2 regions of the Neobacillus sp. C211 genome follow, and region 2 is predicted to be linked to the other one. Evidence: riboswitches for the same ligand, from Rfam matches in the RefSeq annotation. Region 2 holds a riboswitch; the other holds the start of a gene.

Region 1 (6,081 bases), on a different contig from region 2:
TGTTCAAAAAGAGGAAATTGAGAAGGCATCATCTTTTATCCGAGTTTTTGACAAACTTCTGGAGCGTGCAAATTCCTCAGATTTAGTGCCATTAACAATTGAAGCTGAAACAGAGGTTATAAGATTACGTAAATTTAAATTGGACTTATTAAGTAAACATCTGATAGGGAAAATAAAAATTCACCTTTCGCCAACCTTTATTAATCATATGGTCAATGAATTAGAGGAATACTTAAGAATTTTAATACACCTAAAAGCAGGGGAAGCCCCTCCTGTTTACCATGAACTACATCATCATCTTTTATGGTTATTAGATGCTGCAGGTCATTCAGAGGCAATTTCCTCTAATTTAGATAGTGTTGAAAAGAAACTCATTGAGAAAAGTAATACATTTAGGAAGAGTTTTGAAGATTTTTACTTGAAATCAGTTGAACTAGCAGGATATTTAAGAACTAATCTGACTTCGTTCCCTGCTTTATCAAAAATGAATTCAGACAGCCAGTTAGAAATAAAATTATTTCAAAATTTTCTACATGAAATAGAAGAACTCAGACTAAGTAAGCAAGCATTAGGAACATTCGCCCCCCTAATGGCGGATCATATGTATCGTGAAGAATGTTATTATCTTATGAAATTAGCAGAATCGGCAAATCTTGACTCACCCAAATGTGATCCTGCTAAACCTCGACTTAAGGAATAATTCAATGAGAAATAAAAGGGAAACACAACCACAACCAATGATCGGTCAAGCATGGACTGGTAGACATGTGATCTTGCTTCACTGTACAAACAATAATCAATTAATAAATCTTTATAAAAGTTTCCATGCTCCGTTTGAGCCTCCACGTCAAAATTGCGCAGAAACTTTGTCGCAATTACTGAGTATCGGATATCGTGTTATGGCGATTACGCCCATCTCAGCAAATCATATTCAATATTTTTTGGTACTAGGAGATTAAAGATGCAGAACCAACGATTGCGATAAAAATGAACCCAATCTTTTGCAGTGGGTTCATTTTTTGTTTCTCCATTAATCTAGATTCTCTGAAATTAATTATTGACAAAGTGATTGAATACTACTAAAATTAGAAATTATTTAACAATAATTTAGTTTGTGAGATAAGATGTAAAAATGCATAACTTTTTTTAGCTGGGGATTTTGAACCATTTGTTCTTCAACATAAATTACATACTAAGCAAGCTATGATTGCTATGGATCAAACTATAGCAGGAGCAGCTTCTGGAGAGACCGCAGGAAATCTGCGGCGCCGAAGGGTTCACAATCTCAGGCAAAAGGACAGAAGAGTACGAGTTTTATTTGTTATTCTGACAAAAGAGTAATGGATATTATTTGTTATTCTTATGACCGATGAGATTGGAGAAATTCCAATCTCTTTTTTCATGGAGTTTAACACTTTGTTCATATCTTCACAAAGTGAACAAAGGAAATTATTACTAATGAGGGGGCAAATGAAGTGGCACAACAAGAATTAAAACGAGATTTAAAAAATCGGCACGTACAACTGATTGCGATTGGAGGTACGATTGGTACAGGTTTATTCCTAGGTTCAGGAAAAGCCATTCAGTTAGCAGGTCCATCTATCATTTTTGCCTACTTAATCGTGGGAATCGCATGTTTTTTTGTAATGAGGGCATTAGGAGAGCTTCTTTTATCAAATAAGGGCTATCAATCATTTACGGACTTCGCCGAGGATTATATTGGACCTTGGGCTGGTTATGTAACTGGATGGACGTATTGGTTTTGTTGGATTATGACAGCAATGGCTGATATTATTGCTGTTGGTGTATATGTGCAATATTGGTTCGATATCCCACAATGGGTACCTGCAATAGTCTGTTTAATTCTATTATTGGGACTAAATTTATTAACAGTAAAGCTATTTGGGGAATTAGAGTTTTGGTTTGCTTTAATCAAAGTGATCACCATTCTTGCTTTAATCATCATAGGAGTCATTTTGTTAATTATTGGATTTCAAACAGATTCAGGAACGGTTACAGTAAAAAATCTATGGAGCCATGGTGGTCTTTTCCCGAATGGAATATCAGGTTTCTTACTTTCTTTTCAAATGGTTGTATTTGCATTTGTAGGTGTTGAATTAGTAGGTGTATCAGCAGCCGAAACATCCAATCCACAAAAAAATATCCCATCTGCAATAAATAAAATACCTTTAAGAATACTGTTTTTCTATGTGGGAGCACTTATTATCCTTTTATGCATCAATCCATGGACGCAACTGAATACAGCAAACAGTCCTTTTGTAAAAACGTTTAGTTTAGTTGGTATTCCGATTGCTGCAGGAATTATTAATTTTGTCGTCTTAACATCAGCTGCGTCTGCCTGTAACAGTGGATTGTTTTCAACGAGCCGTATATTATTTAATTTAAGTAATCATCAACAGGGACCAGCGAATTTTGCTAAATTAAATAAAAATCATGTACCGAGTAACGCATTATTTATATCTGCACTTGTTCTATCCGTCGGAGCTCTTTTAAGTAAGCTGATTCCAGGACAAGCATTTGGGATCGTGACAACGATCAGTGCAATTTGTTTTATTTGGGTCTGGAGCATTATCTTAATTTGTCATCTGCGATATAAGAAATCACGCCCAGATTTACATGAAAAGTCGATTTTTAAAGCACCGTTTACACCATTTATTAATTATCTTGTTCTCACGTTATTTGCATTTATTCTCATTATTATGCTATTTGCAGAATCAACTCGTGTCGCTTTATTAATGACACCATTATGGTTCATTCTTTTATTCATAGTGTATTCATTTAAAAGGACAAAGGGAAAAATAATAGAATATCTGCGCTAGAGAGGCCAAGAAGGCAAAAGTAAACTTATTAGTTTGAAAAAAAGAAAAGATAATCAAGATCAAATCATTACTTTATCTAAAGCAGTGTGAATTGACTCTTATAGCTTCTTCATAAAATAATAAAATCTACACTAAATTGAGGCTACAAACCAAATTGGATTTGTGCCTTCTTTTTATGGAGATTGTTCGCTAATTTTTCCTGATTCTTTAATTCTAAGGTCTCTTTTTCGTGATAAATAGTATTGTTGGTGTCATTATAACGTCCCCAAACATACACTCTTCTTAAAGATGGGTTGGAAATTAGACGTTGAGGAGAGGACAAATTGAAATTCGAGATGCAAAAAGCGAATATGTTGGCTGAAAATATCAAGGGTTTTATAAAATATGTTCAGAAAAGCCATGAAAATAAAAACAGCTTTAGGTATAATCCGGATAAATTGTTTCAAATAAAACTCCTAATTGAGGAGTTTAAGTTTCAAATAATAGCAGATGAACTTTTAAGAATCAATAAGTTTTCTTGGGATGAAAAGTACACGTATTATTTAGTTGATCAATTTATAGAAGGAATCGAGATTATTGATGAATACATCCATAATAACTACAATGATTTATTTCTCTTAACGGCTAGAGTTTACACATTAAAGGATCTCAGTCAATCATTTAGCAGGCAGGGAAAACTGTATCATTGGTCCTAAGACCTCCTTTTTTAACTAAGGCATTGGTATTAATAAAGCCAATGCCTTTTCATTTCGTCAAATAGGAATTAAATACGGAACCTACAAAGTAACCATACCTGCACAAAATACAGGAACAAAAGTGAAGGGTATATTGTATATACTATTATTATTTGATTATAAGAATTTTCAGGAAATAGGTTGACACCCTCTGACAAACCATGATATAAACACAATAAGAAAATTTAGTACTTAAATGCATAAAAGTATGAAATAATAATGAGAAAAGCAGAATAAACAGGGGGAAATGACGATCATGGAAACTCGTAGTAAAATTTTAGACTGTACCATTCGTGATGGAGGATTAGTTAACAATTGGGATTTCAGTGTCGAATTTGTTCAAGACTTGTATAACGGCCTAAGTGAAGCTGGAGTTGAATACATGGAGATTGGCTACAAAAATTCTCCAAAGCTTCTTAAAGCGACTGAGCCCAATCCATGGCGATTTCTTGACGATAACTTCCTGAAAGAAATTATCCCTGTCAAAAAGTTCACGAAGCTATCGGCTTTAGTTGATATTGGCCGTGTAGATCCCAATGATATTCTACCCCGTGAACAAAGTGTTTTAGATATGATTCGAGTAGCGTGCTATATCCGTGAAGTAGATAAAGGCTTAGAACTTGTCCAAATGTTCCATGATTTGGGATATGAGACGTCACTGAACATTATGGCATTATCAAGTGTTCCTGAACAACAGCTGATTAAAGCTTTTGAATTGGTGAAGGAAAGCCCTGTAGATGTGGTCTATATCGTTGATTCCTTTGGAAGCTTAGACCCTGTAGATATCGAGCACCAAGTGAAAAAGTTCAAAGCGTTGATCCCTAACAAACAGCTTGGAATTCACACACATAACAATATGCAGTTAGCTTTTGCCAATACATTAACTGCGATGCGAAATGGGGTTACATATCTCGATTCGTCTGTATATGGCATGGGTCGGGCAGCAGGTAACTGTAACACAGAACTTCTTGTTAGCTACATCCAAAAATCAAGCTATGAGATTAAGCCGGTTCTTGGAGTCATTGAGAAGCACATGCTCGAAATGCGTGAAAAGTGGGAGTGGGGCTATATCATTCCTTATATGATTTCAGGTGTTCTTAATGAACATCCACGTGTTGCCATGGCTTACCGTGATAGCGCTGACCGCGATCAATTCGTGGATTTTTATGACAAGGTAACATCACCTGAAAGTACAGTGGCTACAACTTTAAAATAGGTTAAATTGCTTAAAGCACCTCTATATTTGAGGTGTTTTTTTATTAATTAAAATGGCTGTGTTAAAGGTCATTGTTGATTTTTATAGCCAAGTTGATTGGAGCGGAAAGCGAAGCGCCTGGAGCGGACATCAACAGCCAAGTTAAAAAAGAAAAGATTAATGAAGGTATTATTTACTATGCGCGGAATTATAATATGAAAGGAAATATTATACTTTTTGAGTCTAAAGATGTTATTTTATGATTATAAATAAATATATTTTGATAGTTTTTAAAGAAAAACGCTTGGATTTATCATCTCGGTTTGAATTATATTGCAAAACATATATAAGACAACCTTAAGAAGAGGTAATGTACAGTATGGATGAGGAGTTAATAAAAAATGCCGATGCATGTTATCAGCTAGCTGAGCAGAAGGCTGCACATTATTTTAAATCACTTAATAAACAGGTCATGCAAAAGACTTTTGTTCCTGTCCTAACAAAAGATATTCAATCTTGGAAACACAACCATATTCATCATCATTCAATCCTATCCTTTTTTTCACGTGGAAAAGGAAAACCTAATACTCAAGGGTATAACAAATATATCCAATGGCTCGATTACACCGGCAAACTTGATAATTACTTGGATCGCAGTATTTCCTATATTTTCATGCGGGACCTAGGCAAAGCCTTGGACTCAGCTGAGACACAGACCAGGATACGGCGTGTAGTTAACAGTTTAAAAAATAACCTGACACAGTCTTTTGCTACAAACAGCGGAGTCAAAACTGAGACGTTTAGCATGGCCGGGTTGTATCGAATCGCCCAGAAGGAAGGCATCGAGTCCACGATGATCTGGTTACTAAACAAATTAAAGACTGTATCATCCAATATTCCAATGGGAATGGATGCTGAGAATGCTCAGCGAAAGCTCATTAAAATTATTGCTGGGGTAATTATGCATGAGGTGGAAGAGTTGGGCGATGAGGTATCGCCTGAAGAAAGAAGGCAGAAACTTGATGATGCTATTAGGCTAGGCTATTGCTATGGTTTGACCTATCCATTTATTGACGATCTTCTCGATGCCAAAGTCTTATCTGCCAATGAGGAAAAACAATATTCCGATTTAATTCGTACCACCCTTATCACAGGAACTGTGCCGGAATTGGGTGAGTGGACGGGGAATAACGTAAACCTGATCCGATTTATTCATTCAGAACTCCGCGATGCCTTTGAGTATATTAAATCTCATTTGCGTCCAGACACCAGCAAAAAATTTTTCGAGCAGGCCTATGTGTTTTTCAATTCA
Region 2 (6,081 bases):
CCTGAGTGAGGCTGAACATTGGCATATTTAGCACCAAACAGCTGTGTTAGGCGGTCAATCGCTATTTGTTCTGCCACATCGACAAATTCACATCCGCCATAGTAACGCTTCCCTGGATAGCCTTCTGCATATTTGTTCGTCATCACACTTCCCATTGCTTCTAAAACATCTTGGCTTACGAAGTTTTCAGATGCGATCAACTCCAATGTTTGATGCTGACGATGCTGCTCTTTCCTAATTGCTTCAAAAATAGTTGAATCATTTTGTTGTAAACTCAAACCGTTTCCCCCTTGATTCGTTGTATTAGCTACCTCTATCAGTGTTTAACCTCGGATTTTATCTGTTTATTCCAAGATAGAATCTGAAGCGAAACCATACTTTTTTGCACGCAAAAAAGGACAGAAAAGGGTAGCACATGGCTTACTTCTACCCTTCTCTGTCCTTTTACCTGAGAGTTTAAGTTCGATTAAGAACCTTCCCCTTTGGTGGCAAATACTTTATCTGCGCTCTCCAGAGTTGCGTCCAATTGTGGTTCCATCTACCTGAGAGATTTGTTCCAAGGGTCTTTTTGGAACTTGCTCCTTCGGTGGCGTGTAAACTTGCACTCTCCCACAACCATCTTCCGCTTATTTATTTTTATTATTTTCAGAATAATAGTAAATGGAATCTAAGTCAAGCTTTTTTGAAAGCGGAAACATTATTTATTAATAAAAGTTATTTTCTTGGGTTGCAACTTAATTTTCTGCTACTTGTTGTTGATTCTCCTGATCCGCATAATCCGCCTTCTTTATCAACATCTTATAAATTGCAATCAGCATGATAAACCAGACAGGTGTTACGAACAAGGCAACACGAGTGTCTTCCGCAAGTGCAAGGACGACAAGCACGAACGCAAGGAAGGCAAGGATTAAGTAATTGGAAAATGGATAAAGCGGTAATTTAAATTTGTTCGCTTTCGCTAGATCTGGTCTGGTTTTGCGGTATTTCAAATGACTGACGACAGTAATACCCCAAATAAAGATGAAACATACTGTTGAAATACTTGTAATCAACGTAAATACTCCTTCTGGCATTACATAGTTCAAAACAACGGCAATTAAAATAACAACAGTGGAAAAGAACAATGCATTGGAAGGTACCTGACGTGACGTAAGTTTTGCAAATGGTACAGGTGCATTTTTATCTCTGGCAAGTGAGTATACCATCCGGCTTGTACTGAAAATGGCGCTGTTACATGCCGATGCTGCAGATGTTAGAACGACAAAATTGACGATACCAGCAGCTGCAGCGATACCAACCGCCACGAATACTTGAACGAATGGGCTTTTTGCTGGATTGATGGCGTTCCAAGGATAAATACTCATAATGACAATAAGGGCGCCAATGTAGAAAATTAATACCCGAATAGGAATATTATTGATTGCTTTTGGGATAACTTTTTCCGGGTCTTCTGTTTCACCAGCAGTAAGTCCTACAAGTTCAATGCCAACAAACGCAAACACCACCATCTGGAATGAGAGGATAAAGCCATTTATGCCATTTGGGAACATGCCGCCGTGGCTCCATAGATTTGTGAAACTGGATGCTCCTGAATTTGTGGAAAATCCCTTAATAATCATGAAAATTCCGACAACAATTAATGCAAGAATCGCAATAACTTTAATTAATGCGAACCAGAATTCCATTTCGCCAAAAAGCTTTACGGTTGCAAGGTTCATAATTAGCAAAACGACTAGTGCAATTAATCCTGGCATCCATTGTGGTACACTTGGAAACCAAAACTGAGTATAGAGACCAACTGCTGTTAAATCGGCCATTGCAATTGAAATCCAGCAAAACCAGTAGGTCCAGCCAGTAATAAATGCTGCCATATTACCTAAATAGTCTCTAACAAAGTCAACAAAAGAATGATATTTCAAATTGGATAAAAGTAGTTCTCCAAGTGCACGCATGATTAAAAAGCAAATGACACCTGTAATCAAGTAAGCAAATAAAATCGATGGACCTGCTAAATGAATAGATCTACCTGCTCCAAGAAATAATCCTGTTCCGATAGCCCCGCCAATAGCGATAAGTTGAACGTGCCTGTTTTTTAAACCTCTCGACAATGTTTGTTCCTGCATATGAATTCCCTCTTTCTACTTTTTGAGAATGTTTGCAAATTTTTGATGACTTTAAATAATCAAGTAATATGTAAAATCAATAATTGCAAATTGATCCCTATGAAAATTTAATATTTATTTAGTCAATTCGGCATAAATAAGCGCTTACATTTTTCAGAAAAATAAATATTCAACAGGTCAATCATGATGCGCCTCACCAATTATTAGTTTTGTCTTTACCTCCTCCTTTTTATGTTTATTACTATTTTTCTCCACAAAAAAAAGGACAGAGAAAAATAGGCGTTCCCCATTTTCCTCTGTCCTTTTACCTGAGAGTATAACTCCTTTGGTGGCACATGGCGCTCTCCAGAGACGCGTCCTATTGTGGTCCTTTTACCTGAGAGATTGAGCCCAATTTTTGGGACTTGCTCCTTCGGTGCTAAACAATGCGTTTAGTCTCTCCCACAATACTCATCCGCAATTATGAATATAATTTAATCCTAATCTATCGAAAGCATGATGTCAAATGAATTTTCTGAATTTAATTATTATTATAATTTTTTAGAAATATAGAGGGCATTGCTAACAGACTACTATTTAAATCATTCGTGTGCTTTTAACTCTTATTTATATGTTAATCCAAAGTCAAATCCGTAAGAATCCCCATTTTTATTTTTATAGACATAGGAAGGCTTATCTACATACCCTGGAATATCTCCAACCTCGTTATCTACCGCTTCTTTGTTTGCAGGTATCTTTAGACCAAATACGACCGCAAAATTGATATAAATTAAACGCAAACTTAAATCAATAAAAAAAGAAGCCAAAAACTAGATTCTTGGCTCGTCGACCTTTATGGAGTTTTTTCCGGTACCTTTACAAGCGCTGATTTTCGAAACTCTGATGGTGAAAAGCCTGTAATTCTCTTAAAGTTGTTACTAAAATAGGCTAAATCCGAGTATCCCACTCTCTCAGCAATCTCGGCTAATCGTAAGGTTGTATTCAGTAACAAACGTTTGCTTTCCTCAATTCGCAGCTCGGTAATAAAATCGACGAACTTTTTGTTCAGCTGTTGTTTAAATAATTGGCTAAGATAACTAGGATTCATATGGACAGACTCTGCCGCATCCTTCAGTGTAATTTGGTCTAATGGTGTTTTCTCTAAATACTGCAAAACCTTTTCAATCGTTGAGGAAGGAAGATTTTCATCCCCATTTATTGGAGTATTCCTTTTTGTCTCTTCTTTTGATTTCATTTCTAGCCACTTTTCAAGACACCCTTTTAACTCGGCTTCCTCTACTGGTTTTAGAAGGTAATCGGTTACACCGGTTCGAATGGCTTGTTGAACAAATTGAAACTCGTCATGAACACTGATTACAATGACATCCTGTTTCTTCTTCAAATGACTCAATTCTTTTACTAACGAAAGCCCGTCCATTATCGGCATTCGAATATCCGTTAACACTAGATCTGCATCATTATGCTTAATCCAGTCGAGTGCTTCTAACCCGTTTTCACATTCGTGGACCACTTGCAAAGGAAGCTTCAACTTGTTTATCGTCCACTTTAGAGCTGTTCGAACCCATCTCTCATCATCAACCAACAAGATATTTTTCTTCATACTCTCTCCTCCTCCACATGATGATCTAGTATGGGTAAATGGATTAATACCTCAGTCCCTGAACCCTGTTCACTATGAATGGTTATTCCATACTCAGGTCCAAACAAATAATGAATTCTTTGATGAACATTTACGATTCCTATATTTTTCCCATCACTAGTAGACGTTTTTAAGTCCATTCTTTTCTTGATTTCTTCTAAAATATGATCCTTTATTCCTTCACCAGTATCGGAAATGCGAATAACAATGGAAGACTCAGAATGACGGAAAGCTGATATCACAATTTGTAATTTTCTAGTATTAGGACCATAACCATGAACAAAACAATTCTCAACCAATGGCTGGAGTGAAAATTTTACCATTTCTAGTTCCATTACCCATTGAGGAATATCAAACATGTACTCAAAACGGTCCTCAAAGCGAAACTTTTGAATCTGCAGATACATTTCACAAAAATTCACTTCTTCTCTAAAACTCACGATAGATGAATGATTATTAAGATTATACCGAAGTAGTTTTCCAAGTGAGAAAGACATGGTTGCAATATTTTCCTGATTTTCTTCCAATGCCATACCCCTTATAGTTTCAAGAGAATTGTATAAAAAGTGGGGATTCATTTGTGATTGCAGCATTTTTAATTCCACTTCTTTTTGTTTAAGTGACATTTCTGCTTCCCTTAACTTAGAGACGTATACTTCTTCAAGTATGTTGGATAGTTTCTCAACTGTATTATTAAAACCAGCAGTCAATTGTCCGATTTCATCTTTAGAATCCACTCGAACTCTGCCATCTAATTTTCCAATTTCAACTTCCTTCATAAAATGTTGCAGACGACGGATGGGCCGAATGATGCTTGTGGCGAATCCGAACCCGATCAAATAGGCAATGATCAAAGAGACAAGAATGGTTAAGGATATGGCTTTTTCAATTTGAACGATCCCCCCCGCCAAATCTCGGTATGGGACTGCCGATAGAAACCTCCAGCCGAGGTTTCGAGAGAAAGTATAGGTAACAAAATCTCTCCGTTCATTTTCTAAAATTTCCGTGCTGTTTCCTTCTGTTTTCAGGTTTGAAAGTTGTTTGAATTCAACCCTTTTCCCGAGCTTTGAGTAGTCAGGATGGTAAATATAATGCCCGTTCGCATCTAAAATGGAAAAATAGCCATTTTTACTGATGGTTACCTTGTTAGAGATTTCTTCAATTCTTCTGAAATTGATATCAATAATAAGCATGCCTACAGGTAAGAGAGTCTGGGGATTATATAGTCTCCTGACGAGTGAAATGACAGGCTGTTCCTTATTTTCTAATTTTAACTTTCTCATAACTAACATACTCATCCCATTAAGTGGGACAGACGAATACCAATATTCCTCTTTCATTTTCGTAGCAGGATAGAAATTTCTATTTCCAAGAGTATCAATTACCTGATTGTTATTAAGTAGTATAGTGATATTAGTTATATCTGCTCTTGAGTATTCTGCTTCTTTAAGGGTGTTACGAGTTGGTTCAATAAATTGATCTCTATTTTCTGACGTTTTCAATTTCAAAAGGCTCGATAATTCAGGAGAGTTGATAATTTTTAGACTGGTAATCTCAAAATCTTGTAAATAATATTCGATATGTGACTCTACTTGATCAATTACTTGGCTGCTCGATTGTCTAAGTACATTTTCAAGTTCAACCGATGAACGATTGTATGAAATAACTCCAACTGAAATGACTGGAAAAATAACCAGAAAACTGGAGAAAACACAGAGCTTAATCATCAGTGATTGATTTTTTAAGAGGATGTATCGTTCAAGGAATTCTGCGATTTTTCTCCACCACTTCATCATTGTTGTTATTCATTCCTATCTATTAGTGATTTTTTAAACAGAAAAGACCTAGCTGATAAATGGATATATTTACCAGCTAGGTTTACTGCCTCTATCGATTATGGTCGTGCTTTTTCAATGGCATCCATTACCTCTTTATAATCAGTTGAATATTTATCAACCATGGATTTAACAGCGTCTTTCCAAGGTGTAATATCATCAACCTCAGTGAAGGTAACTCCTGCCTCTTTAAGTTTCTTAGTAGAACGCTCTTCCCACTTATCCCATTCATCTCTTTGAGCTTGAACGGAATCAAGTGCTGCTTGTTTCACAATTTTTTGGTCTTTTTCTGAAAGCTTATCCCATGCTGCTTTACTAATAAGCAGGACTTCTGGGATCCGTTGATGATGGTCTAAAATAAAGTTTTTCGCTTCTTGATAATGGTTTGAAGAGTCTAAGCTTGGAATGTTATTTTCTGCGCCGTCAATGATCCCTGTTTGCAGTGCACTGAATACTTCGCCATATGGCATTGGTGTCGCACTTG

The links. Region 2 has a riboswitch for glycine ahead of ACSU6B_RS12705 (amino acid permease). Riboswitches for the same ligand answer to the same signal wherever they lie in the genome.
Region 1: linked by a shared signal. The riboswitch ahead of ACSU6B_RS06455 (amino acid permease) and the one ahead of ACSU6B_RS12705 (amino acid permease) in region 2 are both predicted to bind glycine.

The regions. Positions count from the first base shown of each region.
Region 1 is NZ_JBPXRO010000004.1:278,279-284,359, forward strand. Features, by position in the region: gene ACSU6B_RS06450 (DUF2935 domain-containing protein) at 1-700, shown strand, start outside; glycine riboswitch at 1,231-1,311, shown strand; gene ACSU6B_RS06455 (amino acid permease) at 1,476-2,840, shown strand; gene ACSU6B_RS06460 (hypothetical protein) at 3,164-3,535, shown strand; gene ACSU6B_RS06465 (aldolase catalytic domain-containing protein) at 3,831-4,790, shown strand; gene ACSU6B_RS06470 (polyprenyl synthetase family protein) at 5,140-6,081, shown strand, end outside.
Region 2 is NZ_JBPXRO010000011.1:146,029-152,109, reverse strand. Features, by position in the region: gene glyA (serine hydroxymethyltransferase) at 1-278, opposite strand, end outside; glycine riboswitch at 520-622, opposite strand; gene ACSU6B_RS12705 (amino acid permease) at 735-2,123, opposite strand; glycine riboswitch at 2,478-2,577, opposite strand; gene ACSU6B_RS12700 (hypothetical protein) at 2,726-2,929, opposite strand; gene ACSU6B_RS12695 (response regulator transcription factor) at 2,956-3,723, opposite strand; gene ACSU6B_RS12690 (sensor histidine kinase) at 3,720-5,558, opposite strand; gene ACSU6B_RS12685 (TRAP transporter substrate-binding protein) at 5,657-6,081, opposite strand, start outside.